Regions from separate parts of the Ruegeria sp. CI1 genome, predicted to be linked through region 3. Evidence: riboswitches for the same ligand, from Rfam matches in the RefSeq annotation. Region 3 holds a riboswitch; each other region holds the start of a gene.

Region 1 (4,301 bases), on a different contig from region 3:
ATCCGGCTGGCCCTCGTCCGCCAGCGCAAGCGCGTCGGCCAGCACCAGCCGCCCTTCGGCGTCGGTGTTGTTGATCTCGACCGTCAACCCCTTGCGCGAGGTCAGGATATCGCCGGGGCGAAATGCGTTTCCGGCCACCGAATTTTCCACCGCCGGGATCAGCACCCGCAGCCGGATCGGCAGGGCCAGCGCCATGATCATTCGCGCCAGCCCCAGCACATTGGCCGCCCCGCCCATGTCCTTTTTCATCAACCCCATGGCCGAAGCAGGTTTCAGGTCCAGCCCGCCGGTGTCGAAACAGACCCCTTTGCCGACCAGCGTCAGGCTGGGTCCGCTGTCGCCCCAGGTCATCTCGATCAGCCTCGGGGCCTGCCCGGCGGCGCGCCCTACGGTATGGATCATGGGAAAATTCCGGGCCAACAGGTCGTCGCCGATGATGGTCTCGCACCGCGCCCCGAACTCGGCCGCCAGCCCCTCGGCCGCTGATTGCAGGTGGTCCGGCCCCATGTCGGATGCCGGGGTGTTGATCAGATCGCGGATCAGGGTTTCGGCATTGGCAATGGCCTCGATCCGGGTGGCGTCAACGCCTTCGGGGGCGACAAGCGTGGCCTTGGCCGGCGATTGCGCGGCATAACGGTCAAAGGCGTATCCGGTCAGCAGCCATCCAAGCGCCTCGTTGGCGGTATCCTGATCGGCCAGCCCCGAGACGATCCGATAACTGCCTTTGGGCAGCTTTTCGGCGGCGGCGGCCAGCGGAAACCGCTTGCGCGCGCGCTTGGTCGCGTCGCCGTACCCGGCCAGCGCAAATCGCACCGCGCCTTCGCGGCCCGGCACCAACAGCGCCTGTCCCAGTGCGCCGGTGAACCCGTTGGACGCTACCCAACCCCGAACCTCGCTGCCCTGCGCATCCAGCCAGGCATCAAGCGCGGCCTGTTCAATTACATGCAGGTGCAGGGCGTCGTCGGAGGGAGGGGCAAAAGACAGGGGCATGAACGGCTCGCTTGGTTGAGGTGCGGCCAGACTACCTTGCGCCGGGGCGCCTGCAAGCCATTTCAGATCGAAAGATGCCGTTGGTCCCAAACCGCAACCAACGACTGCTCGCCGACCCGGATCAGGCGGAACAGCGTGGCGCTGGCGGCGACGTGGTCTCCGGCATCCACGGCTTCTGACACATCTCCCGCCACGCGGGTCAGCGCCGTCATGCCGACCTGTTCGGCAATCGCCACCAGCGAGCGTGCGGCCTTGCGCAGACCCAGCCAATCCCGTTGTCGCCACATGAGTTCGCATCGCGACAGCCGCAGGGCCAGCTCTTCGATGGCGCGGCATACCACATCCTCGGCGCCCGAATCGCCCAGCTGATCGTAAAGATTTCCCAGAGGGTCCGGATCCAGTCGCACGGTTTCCCTCTGAACGAGTGTGATCACTTTCTCCACCACGTTCACCCCAATAAAGTCGCACCCCCACGGCACGGTCGCATCCTCGCGCCACAGTGGTTGGCAAAAGGTTTCGGCAAAAGTGGATAATGTCTCGAATTTTGTTTCAATTCGGATTAGATCACGCTGCAGCACAGAAAACCTTGGGGATTTACTGGAATGGACTTCGCTAAACCTCTGCCGAATTATCTGGTCAAGCGCTACCATGGCTGGAAAGCCACGACCTATGCCGAGAACGAGGCCTGGTACCGCACATTGGCCAACGAAGGGCAGCATCCGCGCGCCATGGTGATCTCCTGCTGCGACAGCCGGGTGCACGTCACATCTATCTTCGGCGCCGATCAGGGCGAATTCTTTATCCACCGCAACATTGCCAATCTGGTACCGCCCTATGCGCCCGATGGCGATCACCACGGCACCAGCGCGGCCATCGAATATGCGGTCACCGCGCTGAAGGTCGCGCATCTGATCGTGCTGGGCCATTCGCAATGCGGTGGCGTTCAGGGCTGTATCGACATGTGCAAGGGGCAGGCGCCACAGCTTGAGGCCAAGGAAAGCTTCGTCGGGCGCTGGATGGATATCCTGAAACCGAAATACGATCTGGTTGCCGATCTCAAGGACAACATCGAACAGGCCCGCCAGTTCGAGAAACAGGCCGTGGTGGCCTCGCTGGAAAACCTGATGACCTTCCCGTTCGTCGCCTCCGCCGTCGAGGCCAAAAGCCTCAGCATTCACGGCCTGTGGACCGACATCGGCGCAGGCGGATTGCAGAGCTATGATCCTGCGAAAGGAAAGTTCGAACCGGTCTGAGTGACCCGGGCGCCGACCTTCGGCGCCCGAACCGCTTCTGGAAATCAGCCCAGCCGCCGCGACAGGAACGTTCCGTCTGCGATTGATGCCTGGTCCGCGCGCAAGCGCCCGGTCAGCTCTGCATCACCGCCGGTTTGCCCCCATTGACCAAAGTGCACGTGGTCGGTGATCGCGCGGCGCGGCAGCCAACCGGCCTTTTCAAGTTCCGGCCTGTCGTGAAAACCACGGACCAGCCCGACACAAAGATATGCGACGGGTACAACCTCGGCAGGCAGGTTCAGCACCTCTTTCAGCGCGCCATTGTCAAGGATCGACACCCAGCCCACCCCCAGCCCCTCGGCTCGTGCCGCCAGCCAGAAATTCTGTACCGCACAGACCGACGAGAACATGTCCATCACCGGTATATGAGTGCGACCGATCACCACCGGCCCGGAGCGGCTGCGGTCGCAAGTGATGCAGATGTTGATCGGCGCCTCGAGGATACCTTCCAGCTTGAGCTTGCGATAAGTGTCGCGCTGCTCGACCGGGAACATCAGCGCGGCCTCAGCATGGGCCTTGGCAAACAGCTCATGCACCTGCCGGCGCATATCACGGTCCTGCAGGATCAGGAAATCCCACGGCTGCATGAATCCCACCGATGGCGCGTGATGCGCCGCCAAAAGGACACGGCTCAACCGGTCTTCGGGTATCGGGTCCGGCAGGAAATCCCCGCGGGTGTCGCGACGGTTGAGGATGGTTCGATAAACCGCTTCGCGGCTCGCCTTGTCAAAAGCGTCGGGCGCCATCAGCGCCGGTTCGGTGGTAATGGCCATCGGAGTCCCCTTGGATGGTCCCGCGCCGCCCGCCGTCCACGCAGGCTGCGCCATCCCTTCCGGCCGGTCTTCTGACTCGGGATCTTCCCGCGCGAACCCCTTCCCGGCCAAGGCCAGTGGTTCATGTCCGCACAGTCCCCCTTACAGCGTTGGGCACGTCGCGGGTTTGCACCGCGTTCCCGATTCTCCCGCACGGGCGGGCACCGAAAGGTGGCCGGACATTAGTCGGTCACGCAGGCAGGTCAACGAAAAAGGGGCACGGTTTCCGCGCCCCTGACATTCCCAATCCGAAGGAGCTTCACCCCTTCTTCAGAACTTCCCGTCCCAGCAGCTCGGCGATCTGCACCGCGTTCAGCGCCGCGCCCTTGCGCAGGTTGTCGCTGACGCACCACAGGTTAATGCCGTTCTCGATGGTCGAATCCTGGCGAATGCGGCTGATGAAGGTGGCGAAATCGCCGACGCATTCCACCGGGGTGACATAGCCACCGGCCTCGCGCTTGTCGATCACCATGATGCCGGGTGCCTCGCGCAGGATGTCGCGCGCCTCGTCTTCGTCCAGGAACTCCTCGAACTCGATGTTCACCGCCTCGGAATGGCCCACGAAGACCGGAACGCGGACGCAGGTCGCGGTGACCTTGATCTTGGGGTCGACGATTTTCTTGGTTTCGGCGACCATCTTCCACTCTTCCTTGGTCGAGCCATCCTCCATGAAGACGTCGATATGCGGAATGACGTTGAAGGCGATCTGCTTCTGGAACTTCTTCGGCTCGACCTCGGTGATCGGGTTGTAGACGGCCTTGGTCTGATCCCACAGCTCGTCCATGCCTTCCTTGCCCGCGCCCGACACCGACTGATAGGTCGATACCACGACGCGTTTGATCCTGGCACGGTCATGCAGCGGCTTCAGCGCAACCACCATCTGCGCGGTCGAGCAGTTGGGGTTCGCGATGATGTTCTTCTTGGAATAGTCGTGGATCGCCTGCGGGTTCACTTCCGGCACGATCAGCGGAATGTCCGGGTCATAGCGATAGAGCGACGAGTTGTCGATCACGACACAGCCCGCCGCCGCCGCCTTGGGCGCATAATCCTTGGTCGCGGCCGAACCCACGGCAAACAGCGCCATGTCCCAGCCGGTAAAGTCAAAGGTGGCCAAGTCCTGGGTCTTGATCGTCTTGTCGCCAAAGCTGACTTCGGTGCCCAGCGAACGACGGCTTGCCAAAGCGGCAATTTCGTCCACGGGGAACTG
Region 2 (4,301 bases), on a different contig from region 3:
ACCCCGGTCCGCCAGCCCCAACATTGCACGTACCTGATCCGCAGAGGTCTCCCCGGCGCCATGCGAGATCGCCTGATCCAGAAGCGAGGTCGCATCCCGGGCCGAACCTTCAGCTGCGCGGGTGATCAGAGCCAGTGCGTCGCCAGCGATCTGAGCTCCCTCCGATTCGGCGATCATGCGTAGCAGGCCGATCATATCTTCGGGTTCGATCCGACGCAGATCAAAGCGCTGGCAACGAGACAGAACTGTGACCGGAACCTTGCGAATTTCAGTTGTCGCGAAAATGAATTTCACGTGCGCCGGAGGTTCTTCAAGCGTCTTCAGCAGCGCGTTGAACGCGCTGGTCGACAACATGTGAACCTCGTCGATAATGTAAATCTTATACCGCGCGCTGGCAGCGCGGTAGCGGACGCTGTCGATGATCTCGCGAATGTCGCCAACACCGGTCCGGCTTGCTGCATCCATCTCCATCACGTCTACATGACGGCCTTCCATGATCGCAACGCAATGCTCGCACTGACCGCAAGGTTCAGTTGTCGGCTTTCCGTTTCCATCCGGCCCGATGCAGTTCATGCCCTTGGCGATGATCCGTGCGGTAGTGGTTTTACCCGTCCCGCGAATGCCGGTCATGATAAAAGCCTGCGCAATCCGGTCTGCTTCAAAGGCGTTTCTTAGTGTCCGCACCATCGAATCCTGGCCGACCAGATCGGCAAAGGTTTCGGGGCGATATTTTCGGGCAAGAACCTGATAGGGTGCGGGTGCGGTGTCGGTCATGTCTGCTCTGCCGGATTCGTCTTAAAACCGCAGCGTAGTGTGCCGCGATGCCCGCGTCCACAGCAGCAGGTCCGATTTTGGTTTGGATTGCTTGCAAGCCGGGGTAAAACACTCAGGCATCCATTGGAGAATGCAGATTTCAGCGTGTTGGTTGTGTGGGAGCTAATCGTGTCACAACTGGTGATATTTGGGCTGCAGGTGGGCGGAGGCACATTGGCTATCTGCCAGATGCCGGGTCGGAGCGGAGACTATCCTTCTGACCTCGACACCATTGCCGACTGGAAACCGGGCCTAGTGATTTCGATGACGACAGAGGTCGAAATGATCCAAGACGGCGCGCGCAGTTTCGGCTTGGATATTCAGGCGCGCGCCTGCCGATGGGTCCATTTGCCGATCGAAGATTTTGGTATTCCGCCCAGTCATGTCCAGGCGAAATGGGCCGAGACCAGTGCGTCTGCGCGGCAGGCACTTGCTGGCGGTGGTCGGATTTTGATCCACTGTCGTGGCGGTTGCGGAAGATCGGGAATGGCTGCGCTGAGGTTGATGGTCGAATGTGGTGAAAGACCTTCGGATGCGCTGAAACGGCTACGCGCCATTCGCCCCTGCGCCGTCGAAACCGAACCCCAAATGGATTGGGCGCTGAAAGGGCAGATGGTGGCAGACCGGCCCTGAGGCCGGACTGAGGGTTATGTTTTTGCGTTGGCGGTCTTTCAAAGTGGCGCGTGGCAGGCGGTTTCTGCCGCCTGATTGCCCTGCGGAACTGCTTCGAGGAACGCGCAGGGCATCTGCTTGATCCAACCCGAGGGAAAAACGGTCCGAGAAGAGTTCAATAGAGCGTCTTCAATCTGGTTCAGGCGTTCGCTATCCGCCTCGTCATTCACACCGCAGAATACTCGAATGCGAGAATGATCGGCGCGGAATCTGGCATCGCACCCAGTGGCACAATGTTCAAGTGCGCAGCTTCCGTCGATCTCGAAGTCATCTGCAGTCAATGGCTTTGCCGCAGATATCGCCTGTGCCAGTTTTTTACCCATTTGCGCCAATGCCGGGCAGGGTTTACCGGTTTTCTGGCACACTGTTGCCGTGAACAGGTGCTTGTCGGATTTCCAAATCATGTCGCGCCCTCCGCGCTGGTGACGAGGACAACGGACGGGAAGGACAGCAATCAGCTATCGGACCCTGTCCCGGACACCCCGCCCGAGTTCGAGTTTCAGTTCCGATGGCAGGTCTCCTGACTTGCGGGTCGCTGCTTTGCCGACCTTCCCGGCCCTTGGACCAGTGGCATTTCGGCTTCGCTCGCCGCCTACAGTTGCGGGGGCAGTCGCGGAATTGGTTCTGGAAGAACCGTACCGTGTTCCCTTTTCATTCCGACCGTGAACGCGGCCGGAAACCATCGCCTAATCGCTAGCGGGCGCACAATTCTGGGTCAAGACGAATCCTGCGGTTCAAGCACCTTTGTCGCGCCGGGCGGGTTTACTGAATTTGTTTAGACGTCGACATCTTGCTCAAGCGGCAAGGCACGTTTCTTAGGGTCTCCGAAGATCGCCTTGCCCGGGCCAACTGCCACCCGCCCTGGAGCAGTATGAACACAGTATCTGCCGCGAATTCTGGCTCGGCCACTCCAAGTCGCCTTGCGTGATGTGCGACTTCGGTTATCCAACCCTCGTACAAGTGATAGGCATGGTTGCGGAATATATTGTTGTCCGGCCCTTCGAACAAAGTAGCGGAAATCGGGCAGGTATCCCACTGACCTGATTTGTCGAAAAGTTTCGCTATCTTGTTGCAAAGAGTTGTGGCCCCGGACTGGAAATCTTCCGCAGGCTCAAATGACGCGGCAATAAGACCAAGCATCGCATCGGACGCCCAAGTAGCGGCCGCAAGCGCCAGATCGGCCTTTCCATTCGGGAAATGGTGATACAGCGATCCTTTGGGTGCGTCAGCCACGGAAAGAACTTCGTTCAGCCCGACCCCGTGATAGCCCGACCTCTGGAAAAGGTCGGCCGCAGCCCGAATCAGGCGCTCTTTTGTTGGCAAAGGACGTTCAGTCATTTGCGTGGATTATTGACAGCACTGGACCAATTGGTCCAGAGATCAGGACTAGACCGACCGGTCTAGGGGGCGCGGAGTTAAATATGCAGGACCAGGTGTCAGCTGAAGACCTTCTTATTCACTCGGGCGACTACCAACTGTCTGCCCGCCTCTTTCATGCGAAAGAAAAGCCAGAAGTTACGGTCGTGCTCAATGGGGCGACCGGTGTTCCGAGGGACTACTACAGACATTTCGCATCGTGGCTGGCCTTAGAACGCGGAATTGCTTGTCTGACGTACGATTACCGGGATTTCGGCCACTCTTTGACCGGCAACCTAAAGAAATCCAAGTCATCCATGACCGATTGGGCATTGGTCGACATGCCCGCGGCTCGGACGGAAATGCGTCGTCGGTTCCCAAATTCAAAGCTTTGGGTCATCGGGCATTCGATTGGCGGGATGCTCGGTCCTTTGCAGCCTGGCATCGAAGAAATCGACAGAATGATCTGTGTCTGTTCAGGGCTGGTACAACATCGCGATCACCCTTGGCCTTATCAAGCGCTCGCCAGAATGTTTTGGTTCGGGCATGTTCCGCTGCTGGTTAAGAGTTTGGGGTATTTGCCTGGGCGTCTTGTTGGGTTCGGAGCAGATCTACCTGCTCCGGTCTATTGGCAATGGCGAAAATGGTGCACATCCGCAAAAAGCTATCTGCCGGATGCCGGAACGACCTTACCGAAACCCGACTGGGAAAGAAGTGGCGCATCTGTGGATATGATTGCGTTTTCGGACGATCAGGTGATCCCGCCCAAATGCGTTTGGCGATTGGCCGAACTTTATGGGCAAGATGCGCGACGGCGTGAATTGACGCCTCAGGATTTTGGAGTGAAGCAAATTGGCCATCTGGGCGCGTTTGCGCGTAAGAATGCCGTTGTGTGGCCCGCACTCATCGCCGATTAGGTTGGTCTACGCTAGATGATTAGTGGGAAAGTGAGAGGTTGGACATCGACCCAAGCGGGACTCGTTGTGGCTGCTTCCTTCCGGACCTGACCAGGTTGGCGAGGCGCTCGCCCGCGCCAACCTCTCGTTGCTCGATATAGGCAAGATGACTGGCGATGACAACCCGTCACAAGGATAGGCGTAGCCGCAGGAAACCTTCGGGATCGATGCCCAGAACAACCGGGTGGTATCCTGAAAGGTCATCCAGATAGCGCAAGGCATCGGGACCGGTCTGCAGAACGACCGAGGTCTTGCGCGTCTTGACGAAACGCCACGGATGCGGAGTCGCTTGCAGCGGATCAGATGGAAGACTCCCCTCAACATAGTCCTTCAAGATGTGCTGAATGCGTAGGCGAGGAATACTGATGATTTTAGCGTTCTCCAAAGCTGAAAAATGCCCCCCCCATTGGCGCGATAGTTATTCAGTGCCACGACGAAAAGCTGCTGATCCCCGATGGGATCTCCCTTCCAAGTGAGGTTTCCAATGCGTCGGTTGCCTGTTTC
Region 3 (4,301 bases):
GTTCAATCTGGGATACCGCAAGGCGCGTCTGATTGCGCCGATACCCGGACATGGCGCGGGCGCAATGTTGCGCGGGCACGAGTTTCACTATTCGTCGATTGTCGACCAACCGGACGCGCCACTGGCGCAGGTCTTTGACGCTGAAGGGGTCGAAGGCCCTCAAACCGGCTCGGTACGCGGCAACGTTACCGGCACCTTTTTCCATCTGATTGCGGAGGCTTCGGCATGAGCGGCTTTGTCTCTTTCATCGGCTCCGGTCCCGGCGACCCGGAACTTTTGACGCTCAAGGCGGTGGACCGGCTCGGCAAGGCCGACGCGGTGCTGTTCGATGATCTGAGCAGCGGTCCGATCCTGAAACATGCGCGCGAGGATGCCGATCTGGTCGGTGTCGGCAAACGCGCCGGTCGCCCCTCGCCCAAGCAGGACCATGTCAGCCGTCTGCTGGTCGATTATGCCCAGACCGGACAGCGTGTCGTGCGGCTGAAATCCGGTGATGGTGGTCTGTTCGGTCGGTTGGAGGAGGAAATCGTCGCCCTGCGCGAGGCCGGTATCGACTATGAGATCATTCCCGGCATCCCGTCGGCCATCGCGGCGGCGGCGGCGGCGGGCATTCCGCTGACCCGCAGGCTGACGGCGCGGCGGGTGCAGTTCGTCACCGGCCATGATGTCAGCGGCAAGCTGCCTCAGGATCTGAATTTACCTGCCTTGGCCGATGCTGGCGCGACCACCGTCGTTTTCATGGGCAAGCGCACGTTTCCATTGCTGGTCGAGGCGCTGAATGTCCACGGGCTGCCGCTCGACACCCCGGCGCTGATGGCCGAATCCGTGTCGACGCCGGACCAGAAACTGCAACGCGCAACGATCGGAGCATTGGCGGAGCAACTGAAATCAGAGGTCGGCACCGCCCCCGCCCTGATCCTTTACGGCCCGTTGGCGGAGTTCGGGGATGTATGAGCTGAACCTGATTGGCATCGGCACCGGCAATCCCGATCACGTCACGTTCCAGGGGGCAAACGCGATACGGGCGGCGGACCTGATCCTGATCCCCCGCAAGGGCGAGAACAAGGCCGATCTGGCTGGACTGCGGGAGGAGATCATCGCGCAGGTGGCGGACGCGGCACCTCAGATCGCCTATTTCGATATCCCCAGGCGCCGCGCCGATAACGGCTATTTACGCGGCGTGGACGAATGGCATGACGCTATCGCCCTGCGCTGGCAGGAGACGATCGCCGGGTTTCCGCAGGCCCGGCAGGTGGCGCTGCTGATCTGGGGTGATCCATCGCTTTATGACAGTTCGCTGCGAATTGCGTCGCGGCTGGACCCGCAGCCGGTCACACGGGTGATTCCCGGCATCACCGCGCTGCAGGCACTGACGGCCGCCCATGCGATTCCGATCAACGACATCGGCGCACCCTATGTCGTCACGACCGGCCGCCGCATCCGGGACGAGGGCTGGCCTGACGGTGCCGACAAGGTTGCGGTCATGCTGGACGGCGAATGCTCGTTTCAAAGCCTTGATATGATGGCGTTCGACATTTGGTGGGGCGCGTATGTGGGCATGAAGGAAGAAATCCTGGTCAAAGGCCCTCTGGCGGACGTTGCGGACAAGATTCTTGAAACCCGTGCCCGGGCACGCGCCGATCATGGCTGGATCATGGACATCTATTTGCTGCGCAGGCGCGAAAAATGACCGAATGGGTCGCAAATGGGAATTGCGCGAACGACTGCATCGCGGCTAAATGAAAGGGTCTGGTCCTGCCGGAGAATTCCGGTGCTAAGAGGGAATTTGGTGCGGCCATCCCGGTGGTCAAATCCAAAGCCGCCCCCGCGACTGTAAGCGGTGAGCTTCTGTTCAACCAGCCACTCCCGGAACTGTCCCGGGGGGAAGGCGAACAGAGGCACCGACCCGCAAGCCAGGAGACCTGCCAGGCAAGAAACGAAACACCGGCCGTCGGGTGCGGCGGCTCAGGAGGACTAAAATGACGACCAAAACGCTCAAGGCATCTGCTGCCGGTTCGGCCATCCTTCCGGCTCTGTTTGCTGTTGTTCTGGGTCTGGGGATCATCACCCTGACCGGCCATGTTCAGGCATCCGCCCTGCACGACGCCGCTCATGATGTGCGCCACTCAACCGGCTTCCCCTGCCACTGACCCATGTTCAGTCGCATTCTGACCAGCGCGTTGTTCGCTGGCGCTGCAGCAGGGCTGATCACCGCCCTGCTGCAGCTCGTATTTGTGCAGCCCGTCCTGCTTCACGCTGAACTCTACGAGTCCGGCGAATTGGTGCATTTCGGAGCAGCCGCCGTTTCGGCACATCCGGATCTGCCGGGGTTCGACCTGATGCGCGATGGGCTGAGCATCGTGTTCACCATGCTGACCTATACCGGCTATGCGCTGGTGCTGGTGGCCCTGATGTCGATGGCAGAACGGATGGGCCATGAGGTCAATGCCCGCACCGGCATCCTGTGGGGGTTGGCGGGCTTCATCACTTTCCACTTCGCGCCCGGACTGTCCTTAGCGCCTGAGGTGCCCGGTGTGGCCTATTCCAACATCACCGCGCGCCAGATCTGGTGGACCGGAACCGTGGCAGCGGCAGGTGTCGCCATGTGGCTGATCGCGTTCGGTGGCAATCTGATCAGCTACCTGATCGCGACCGTGCTGCTTTTGGCGCCGCACCTGATCGGAGCCCCCGAACCCGACAGCTTTACCGGCCCGGTTCCGACCGAACTGGGCGCCCTGTTCGCGGCGCGCGCCTTTGGTGTCGGTATGGCCGCCTGGGCTCTGGTGGGCACGTTTGCCGGATATTTCTGGCAGGCCGAAGGAAAACGCGCCGAAGCCAACGCGTAATCGTTTGCTGATGCATCCCGCCGGGCCAGACGCCCGGCGGGATTATTTATATCAAAAGGATACGAGATGTTCCGATCTCTCGCACTTTTCGGCATCGGCCTGATCTTTGGCGCTGGCGCAGGTTTCGTGACGGCGGCGGGTTATGGCGTGACATTTGAAGGCCACGATCACGGCGACCCGGCCCAACACGGCGAAGCCGTTTCACATGATCATGCCACAACCGTAAATTTTTCATCGGGCGCGGACGCACCGGGCCTTGAGGTCATGCTTGCCAAAGATCCGATGGCCGGTTGGAATCTGCATGTCATTCCGCGGAATTTCCGCTTTTCCCCGGAAAATGCCTCGCTTGCGGACAGGCCGGGCGAAGGCCATGCGCATGTCTATGTCAATGGTGCCAAGCTGGCGCGCCTTTATGGCGAGTGGATGCATATCGACGAATTGCCCAAAGGCGAAGTCGAGATCGAAGTCTCTCTGAACGCCAACGATCACAGCCAGCTGACTGTGGATGACGTGCCCGTCGCCGCCTCGGTCGCGGTTCAGGTCGACTGAATCGCCGGTATCCGCGCGCGCAGGCACAGGCGAAGCCGCCCGCATGGTCGGGCGTCTTCGATCCAGCCCGAGGCGCTGTCCAGATAAGTCTGGCAAGTGGCGGCGATGTCGTCAGCATCCTTGACCGGATCAAGGTCGGAAAAGACATACGAGGCCAGTCCCTGCCCCTGCAACCCCAGGGCAACCGGTTGCTCGCATGCGCTGAAACAGGCGTGTTGCGTAAGTTCGACCCGATCGGAAAGCCCGGCCTTTGCAAGCGCATCTGTCACGGCATCACGCTCGGCCTCGCGATCCCGCACTCCAAGGCAGCTGGAACAGATCAGCAATCGAATACGTTGGGTGGTCATGTATGGCCCATGCTTGCGTCGGGCCGTTATTGCGGGTTTCGACCTGCATGCGCAAGCCGGGTTTGATCGGATGGACACGGGATTGTGACACCGGACATATGCAAAATCTGGCATCACAGTCTTGTCAAACCAACCGGAGCTGGAACGATGAAACGTCTGTGGACAATCCTTTGCCTTGCCGCCCTGCCCGCTTGGGCCGGTGATCTGGAACCCCGCGAAGGATGGGAAGTTCATCAATCTACCAAGACCTATGAAGATCTTGTCTCCGACACCGCGGCGGCGATCAAGGGCAACGGCCTGATCGTAGTGACGCAGGCGGGGCCGACCAAGGCTGCGGCGGCGCGCGGCATCACCATCCCCGGCAACCGTGTCATGGGGGCGTTCAATAACGACTATGCCGTGCGCGTGCTGGAGACATCGACGGCAGCCATGATCGAGGCGCCGATCCGTTTCTACGTCACAGAAAACGCGGACGGTACCGCAACGCTGTCCTACAAGACGCCAAGTTTCGTCTTTGCGCCCTATCTGGATGAGGGCGGCGATGAACTGGCCGCCATTG
Region 4 (4,301 bases), on a different contig from region 3:
CACCGACCGCGCACTCACCCGCTCGGTCGTGTCGGCCTGTTGCTCGACAATGGCGACACGCCGGGCGATCTGCCGCCGCCCAAGCGCCGACAGGGGATCACCGGCCAACTCGACCTGCCCCGAACTCGGGCGCACCAATCCCGCCAGCAGGCGCATCAGGGTCGACTTGCCCGACCCGTTGGGACCGACCAGCGCCAGCGTCTCACCGGGGTCCACGTCAAAGGACACACCTGACAACAGGCGCTTGCCGCGCACGGCGTAACTCAGGTCTCGGGCCTCGATCCTCATCGCGCGCTCCTTTGTCCGCGCACCAGAATGACGGCAAAGGCTGGCGCACCTATCAACGCAGTCACCACCCCGATGGGCAGGACCTGACCGGGGATGATGATGCGCGACACGATATCCGCTCCAATCAGGAACACGGCACCGATCAGGGCGGCGGTCGGGATCAGGCGGCGATGCCCCGGCCCCACCAGAAATCGCGCGGCATGCGGGATCACCAGCCCGACAAAGCCGATGGACCCCACGATCGATACCATGACCGCCGTCGTCAGCGCGGTGGCAAGGATCAGCACCGCCTGAACCCGCCGGACGGGTATGCCCAGTGACGCCGCGGAATCCGAACCAAAGGTAAAGGCATCCAGCGCGCGGGCGTGAAAACGGCAGATCAGCCAGCCGGCAAAAGCCACAGGTATCGCAAGATACACATCCGGCCAGCGCACCCCGCTCAGGTTGCCCATCAGCCAGAACATGATTCCGCGCGCCTGATCGGCATTTGCGGATTTGGCGATGATGAAGGCCGTCATCGCGTTGAACAGCTGCGATCCCGCAATCCCCGCCAGAACGATCTGCGCCGTTGCCGCCCGTCCGCCACCCGCACCCGCCGCACGGGCCAGGATGGCAACGAACCCAAAAGCCAGCAGCGCACCGTTGAACGCGCCAAAGGACAGCGACAACGCGCCGCCGCCCAATCCGGCGATGGTCACCGCCACCGCCCCGGTCGAGGCCCCGGCAGAGATGCCCAGAATATACGGATCGGCCAGCGCGTTGCGCAGCAGCGCCTGCAGCACCACACCCGCCACGGCCAGTCCCGCGCCGCAGGCCGCGGCGACCAGCGCCCGTGGCAACCGGTAACTCCACACGATCCCCTGATCGATCGGATCGACGGCCAGACCCGCCCCGGCCAGCTTGTTGGCCAGCACTGAAAACACGAGCTCGGGCGCAAGCGCGGTTTCCCCGATCATCGCGCCCGCCAGAACCGCCGCAACCAGCACCGGCACGGCAAGGCACACGGCCCCCAGTACGTGCCGGGCGATTGCGGCGATCTCGCTCACTGGCTGTTACCGCCGCTGCTCAACTCCTCGGCCAGATCCTCCAGCGCCGGAATTGCGCGTATGGTGGCGTCCATGGCCTGCGCGTCCATGATGACGATGCGGTCGTTCCTGACCGCATCCATCCGGCTGGCCACCGGGTCGTTGCGCAGAAACTCCAGCTTTTTCTCATAGTCATCGGCGGCAAAGCGGCGACGGTCCATCTTGGCGATCACGATGACAGTCGGATTGGCCTTGGCAATGGTTTCCCAGCCCACCGTCGGCCATTCCTCATCCGTTTCGATGACGTTGCGGATGCCCAGCGCGTTCATCATATATCCCGGCGCGCCTTTCTGCCCGGCCACGAACGGATCGCTTTCCATCTCCGGGGACGAGAACCAGAACACGGCGGACACGTCGTCAAGTTCCACCGCCTTCGCCCTGGCAATGGCTGCGGCCTCGCGCGCCCTGTAGTCCGCCACCAGTTCCGCACCCTTCTCGGACGCCCCAAAGACAGCGGCCAGTTCCTCGATCCCCTGATACAGCGTATCGGTCGAGAACATCTCGATCCGCGTCCCGTCACTGCCGACCGAGTTGTCCTTGCCGACGCAATCGGCAGGCATCACATAGGTCGGAATGCCCAGTTCGTGAAACTGTTCTCGCGTGGCAACGATGCCTTCGGGGCCGACATGCCATTCATATTGCGCCGCCACCAGACCGGGCCGCCTGGCAACCACGCTTTCAAAGCTGGGGTCGTTGTCGGCCAGACGCTCCACCTTGGCGTTCACCTCGGCAAATTCAGGCAGAACCTCGTTGAACCAGACCGAGGTTCCCAGAACCTGCTCGCCCAGCCCCAGCGCATAAAGCACCTCGGTCGCGGCCTGACCGACCGTGACCGCCGACGCCACTGGCGCCTCGAACGTCACCGAATGGCCGCAGTTTTCGATGGTCAGCGGAAAATCTTCGCTGGCGGCCACACTTGCCGCCGACAGAGACAGGGAAAGGCCCACAAGGCCGGTACGCAAAACCATGATGATCGATCTCCATATGTCAATGACCGGAGAACGGGTGAAAGGGCATTGACCAAAGCGACAGTCGCATTTCGCCTTCTGTCGGTGCAGGGCGGCGCACGGCCCCCGGCAGGATCCTTTGGCAACCTCCCCGGACAACCCCGTCCGGTGTGTTTCGGTTTTTACCGGCAGGTCTCCTGACTGACGGGTCGTCGCCTGTCCTGTCTTCCCAGACCTGAAAGGCCCAGTGACACGAACGGACAGCGCTCGCCGCCTACAGTTGCGGGGGCAGTTCCGGTTGATGCCGCGCGGCACCTCGGATTCCCTCTTAGCCCTTTCGGGACCGGTACCGCGCGCTTAGTGCAATCCTTACGGTGCGGCAAGAAAATTCTGCGCGCGCCCGGGCTAGCTCTGCAAAAGGTTCAGCACCGCATCGCGCTCTGACAGAACCAGCAACAGCGCCAGATCACCGGGCTCGACCCGATCCAGGATCATCCTGCTGGCCTCGACCGGCGAGGCCGCGCGCAGAACCTGATCCTCCCGCAGCCCGCATTCCGTGGCGGTCTGCCGGATCAGTGCCGGAATCTCGCCCAGCTCACGCCCCCGCAGATACCCTTCCAACTCGGCAGCGACCACCACATCCGGTTGAAACCCCAGCGCCGTTCTGGTGACCTCCCGGATATCCTGGTCCGACCGATCGCCCGCATGGCTCAGCACGATGAAGCGCCGCTTTGCCGACAGCCCGCCCAGCGCCTCGCACACGGCCGCAATCGAATGTGGATTGTGGGCAAAATCGACAAACACCCGCGCGCCGTTAAAGGCGAACTCGTTGCACCGGCCCGGATTGTCACGGGCATCGGGCCTGAACCCGGCCAGCCCGGCGCGAATGGCCTCAACCGGGATCTCCATCGCACGCGCAAGGCACAGCGCCGCCATCGCGTTCAGGATGTTATAGCGCGCCGCACCCCCCATGGTCAGCGGCACATCGCGAACCGATTGAATGACCTGCTCGGCCTGCCCATCGAAGAACACGATCTCTTCTCCACGCAGGAACGAACAGCACTCTCCCCGCTCGCGGGCGCGGCGGATCAGATCGTTTTCCGGGTCCAGCGAGAACCACCAGATCACACCCGGCGTGGTTTCCGCCTCGTCCCGCACAAAGGGATCATCCGCGTTCAGGACCAGAACACCGCCCTTCTTCAGGGCGCGGCGCACGGCAAACTTCGCCTGCGCCAGTTCCGGCACCGTGTTGACGCCGTACTGGCCCAGATGATCGTTGGCCACATTCGTCACCACCGCGGCCGAGGCCGCGCGGGTCGGCAGCCCCCGGCGCAGGATGCCGCCGCGCGCCACCTCAAGACAGGCGATCTCAAGCCGACGGTCCCGCAACAGCATCCGTGCACCGCCCGGCCCGGAATAGTCGCCCCGGTCCAGGATATCGTCCCCCACCCGCACGAACTCGGTCGAGGTCAGCCCCGCCACCCGGCCCGACGCACGGGCAATCGCCTCCAGCAGACGGGTCGTCGTGGTCTTGCCGTTGGTGCCGGTGATGAAAGCGACGGGAATGTTGTGCAACGCGCCCCAATCCACCGCGTCGGGCGAGGGCAACGCATCCCAGGCCCATGTCCGGCTGCCCGCGCCGTGACCCAGCGAGATCTCGTCATCGTCGCACAGGATATCGACGCCGTGCTTCTCCGCCGCCTTGATCAGCGCGATCAGGGCCGGGTTGGCCTCACGCTCCATGACGCCCCTGAGGTCGGCAACCATCGCCTCGAAATTTCCCGAGGCCGCCCCCGTCAACTCCGCCGCGCAGAAATGCCAGGCGGTCTGGGCCGCAAAAACCGCCGAATACAGCTGATCCATCGGCGCGGAAATCGCCAGGTTCACGCCGCCGGTGAACGCCCGCCACGCCAGCGCCTCATCCTGCCAGCCCAGCGCATCCAGCACGCGGCGCGCATGCACCTGCCACAAGCCGGTGACA

Evidence for each region. Region 3 has a riboswitch for cobalamin ahead of ACR0LZ_RS17790 (CbtB domain-containing protein). Riboswitches for the same ligand answer to the same signal wherever they lie in the genome.
Region 1: it holds a riboswitch for cobalamin, as region 3 does, so the genes downstream of both, bluB (5,6-dimethylbenzimidazole synthase) here and ACR0LZ_RS17790 (CbtB domain-containing protein) in region 3, are expected to answer to the same signal.
Region 2: it holds a riboswitch for cobalamin, as region 3 does, so the genes downstream of both, ACR0LZ_RS12580 (hypothetical protein) here and ACR0LZ_RS17790 (CbtB domain-containing protein) in region 3, are expected to answer to the same signal.
Region 4: it holds a riboswitch for cobalamin, as region 3 does, so the genes downstream of both, ACR0LZ_RS03030 (ABC transporter substrate-binding protein) here and ACR0LZ_RS17790 (CbtB domain-containing protein) in region 3, are expected to answer to the same signal.

The regions. Positions count from the first base shown of each region.
Region 1 is NZ_JBQFQP010000003.1:62,672-66,972, forward strand. It holds gene ACR0LZ_RS04075 (leucyl aminopeptidase family protein) at 1-990, opposite strand, end outside; gene ACR0LZ_RS04080 (hypothetical protein) at 1,053-1,442, opposite strand; gene ACR0LZ_RS04085 (carbonic anhydrase) at 1,593-2,243, shown strand; gene bluB (5,6-dimethylbenzimidazole synthase) at 2,288-3,055, opposite strand; cobalamin riboswitch at 3,100-3,278, opposite strand; gene ACR0LZ_RS04095 (aspartate-semialdehyde dehydrogenase) at 3,354-4,301, opposite strand, start outside.
Region 2 is NZ_JBQFQP010000009.1:150,479-154,779, forward strand. It holds gene ACR0LZ_RS12570 (DNA polymerase III subunit gamma/tau) at 1-774, opposite strand, end outside; gene ACR0LZ_RS12575 (protein-tyrosine phosphatase family protein) at 943-1,446, shown strand; gene ACR0LZ_RS12580 (hypothetical protein) at 1,485-1,889, opposite strand; cobalamin riboswitch at 1,979-2,184, opposite strand; gene ACR0LZ_RS12585 (TetR/AcrR family transcriptional regulator) at 2,248-2,823, opposite strand; gene ACR0LZ_RS12590 (alpha/beta hydrolase family protein) at 2,907-3,758, shown strand; RNA gene ffs (signal recognition particle sRNA small type) at 3,787-3,885, opposite strand; gene ACR0LZ_RS12600 (hypothetical protein) at 3,925-4,131, opposite strand; gene ACR0LZ_RS12605 (bifunctional 2',3'-cyclic-nucleotide 2'-phosphodiesterase/3'-nucleotidase) at 4,128-4,301, opposite strand, start outside.
Region 3 is NZ_JBQFQP010000016.1:72,230-76,530, reverse strand. It holds gene ACR0LZ_RS17805 (cobyrinic acid a,c-diamide synthase CobB) at 1-229, shown strand, start outside; gene cobA (uroporphyrinogen-III C-methyltransferase) at 226-954, shown strand; gene cobF (precorrin-6A synthase (deacetylating)) at 947-1,690, shown strand; cobalamin riboswitch at 1,734-1,944, shown strand; gene ACR0LZ_RS17790 (CbtB domain-containing protein) at 1,980-2,150, shown strand; gene ACR0LZ_RS17785 (CbtA family protein) at 2,154-2,846, shown strand; gene ACR0LZ_RS17780 (hypothetical protein) at 2,913-3,395, shown strand; gene ACR0LZ_RS17775 (DUF1636 family protein) at 3,383-3,742, opposite strand; gene ACR0LZ_RS17770 (DUF302 domain-containing protein) at 3,890-4,301, shown strand, end outside.
Region 4 is NZ_JBQFQP010000002.1:220,369-224,669, reverse strand. It holds partial or broken gene ACR0LZ_RS03040 (ABC transporter ATP-binding protein) at 1-288, opposite strand, end outside; gene ACR0LZ_RS03035 (FecCD family ABC transporter permease) at 285-1,334, opposite strand; gene ACR0LZ_RS03030 (ABC transporter substrate-binding protein) at 1,331-2,341, opposite strand; cobalamin riboswitch at 2,491-2,683, opposite strand; gene ACR0LZ_RS03025 (Mur ligase family protein) at 2,726-4,301, opposite strand, start outside.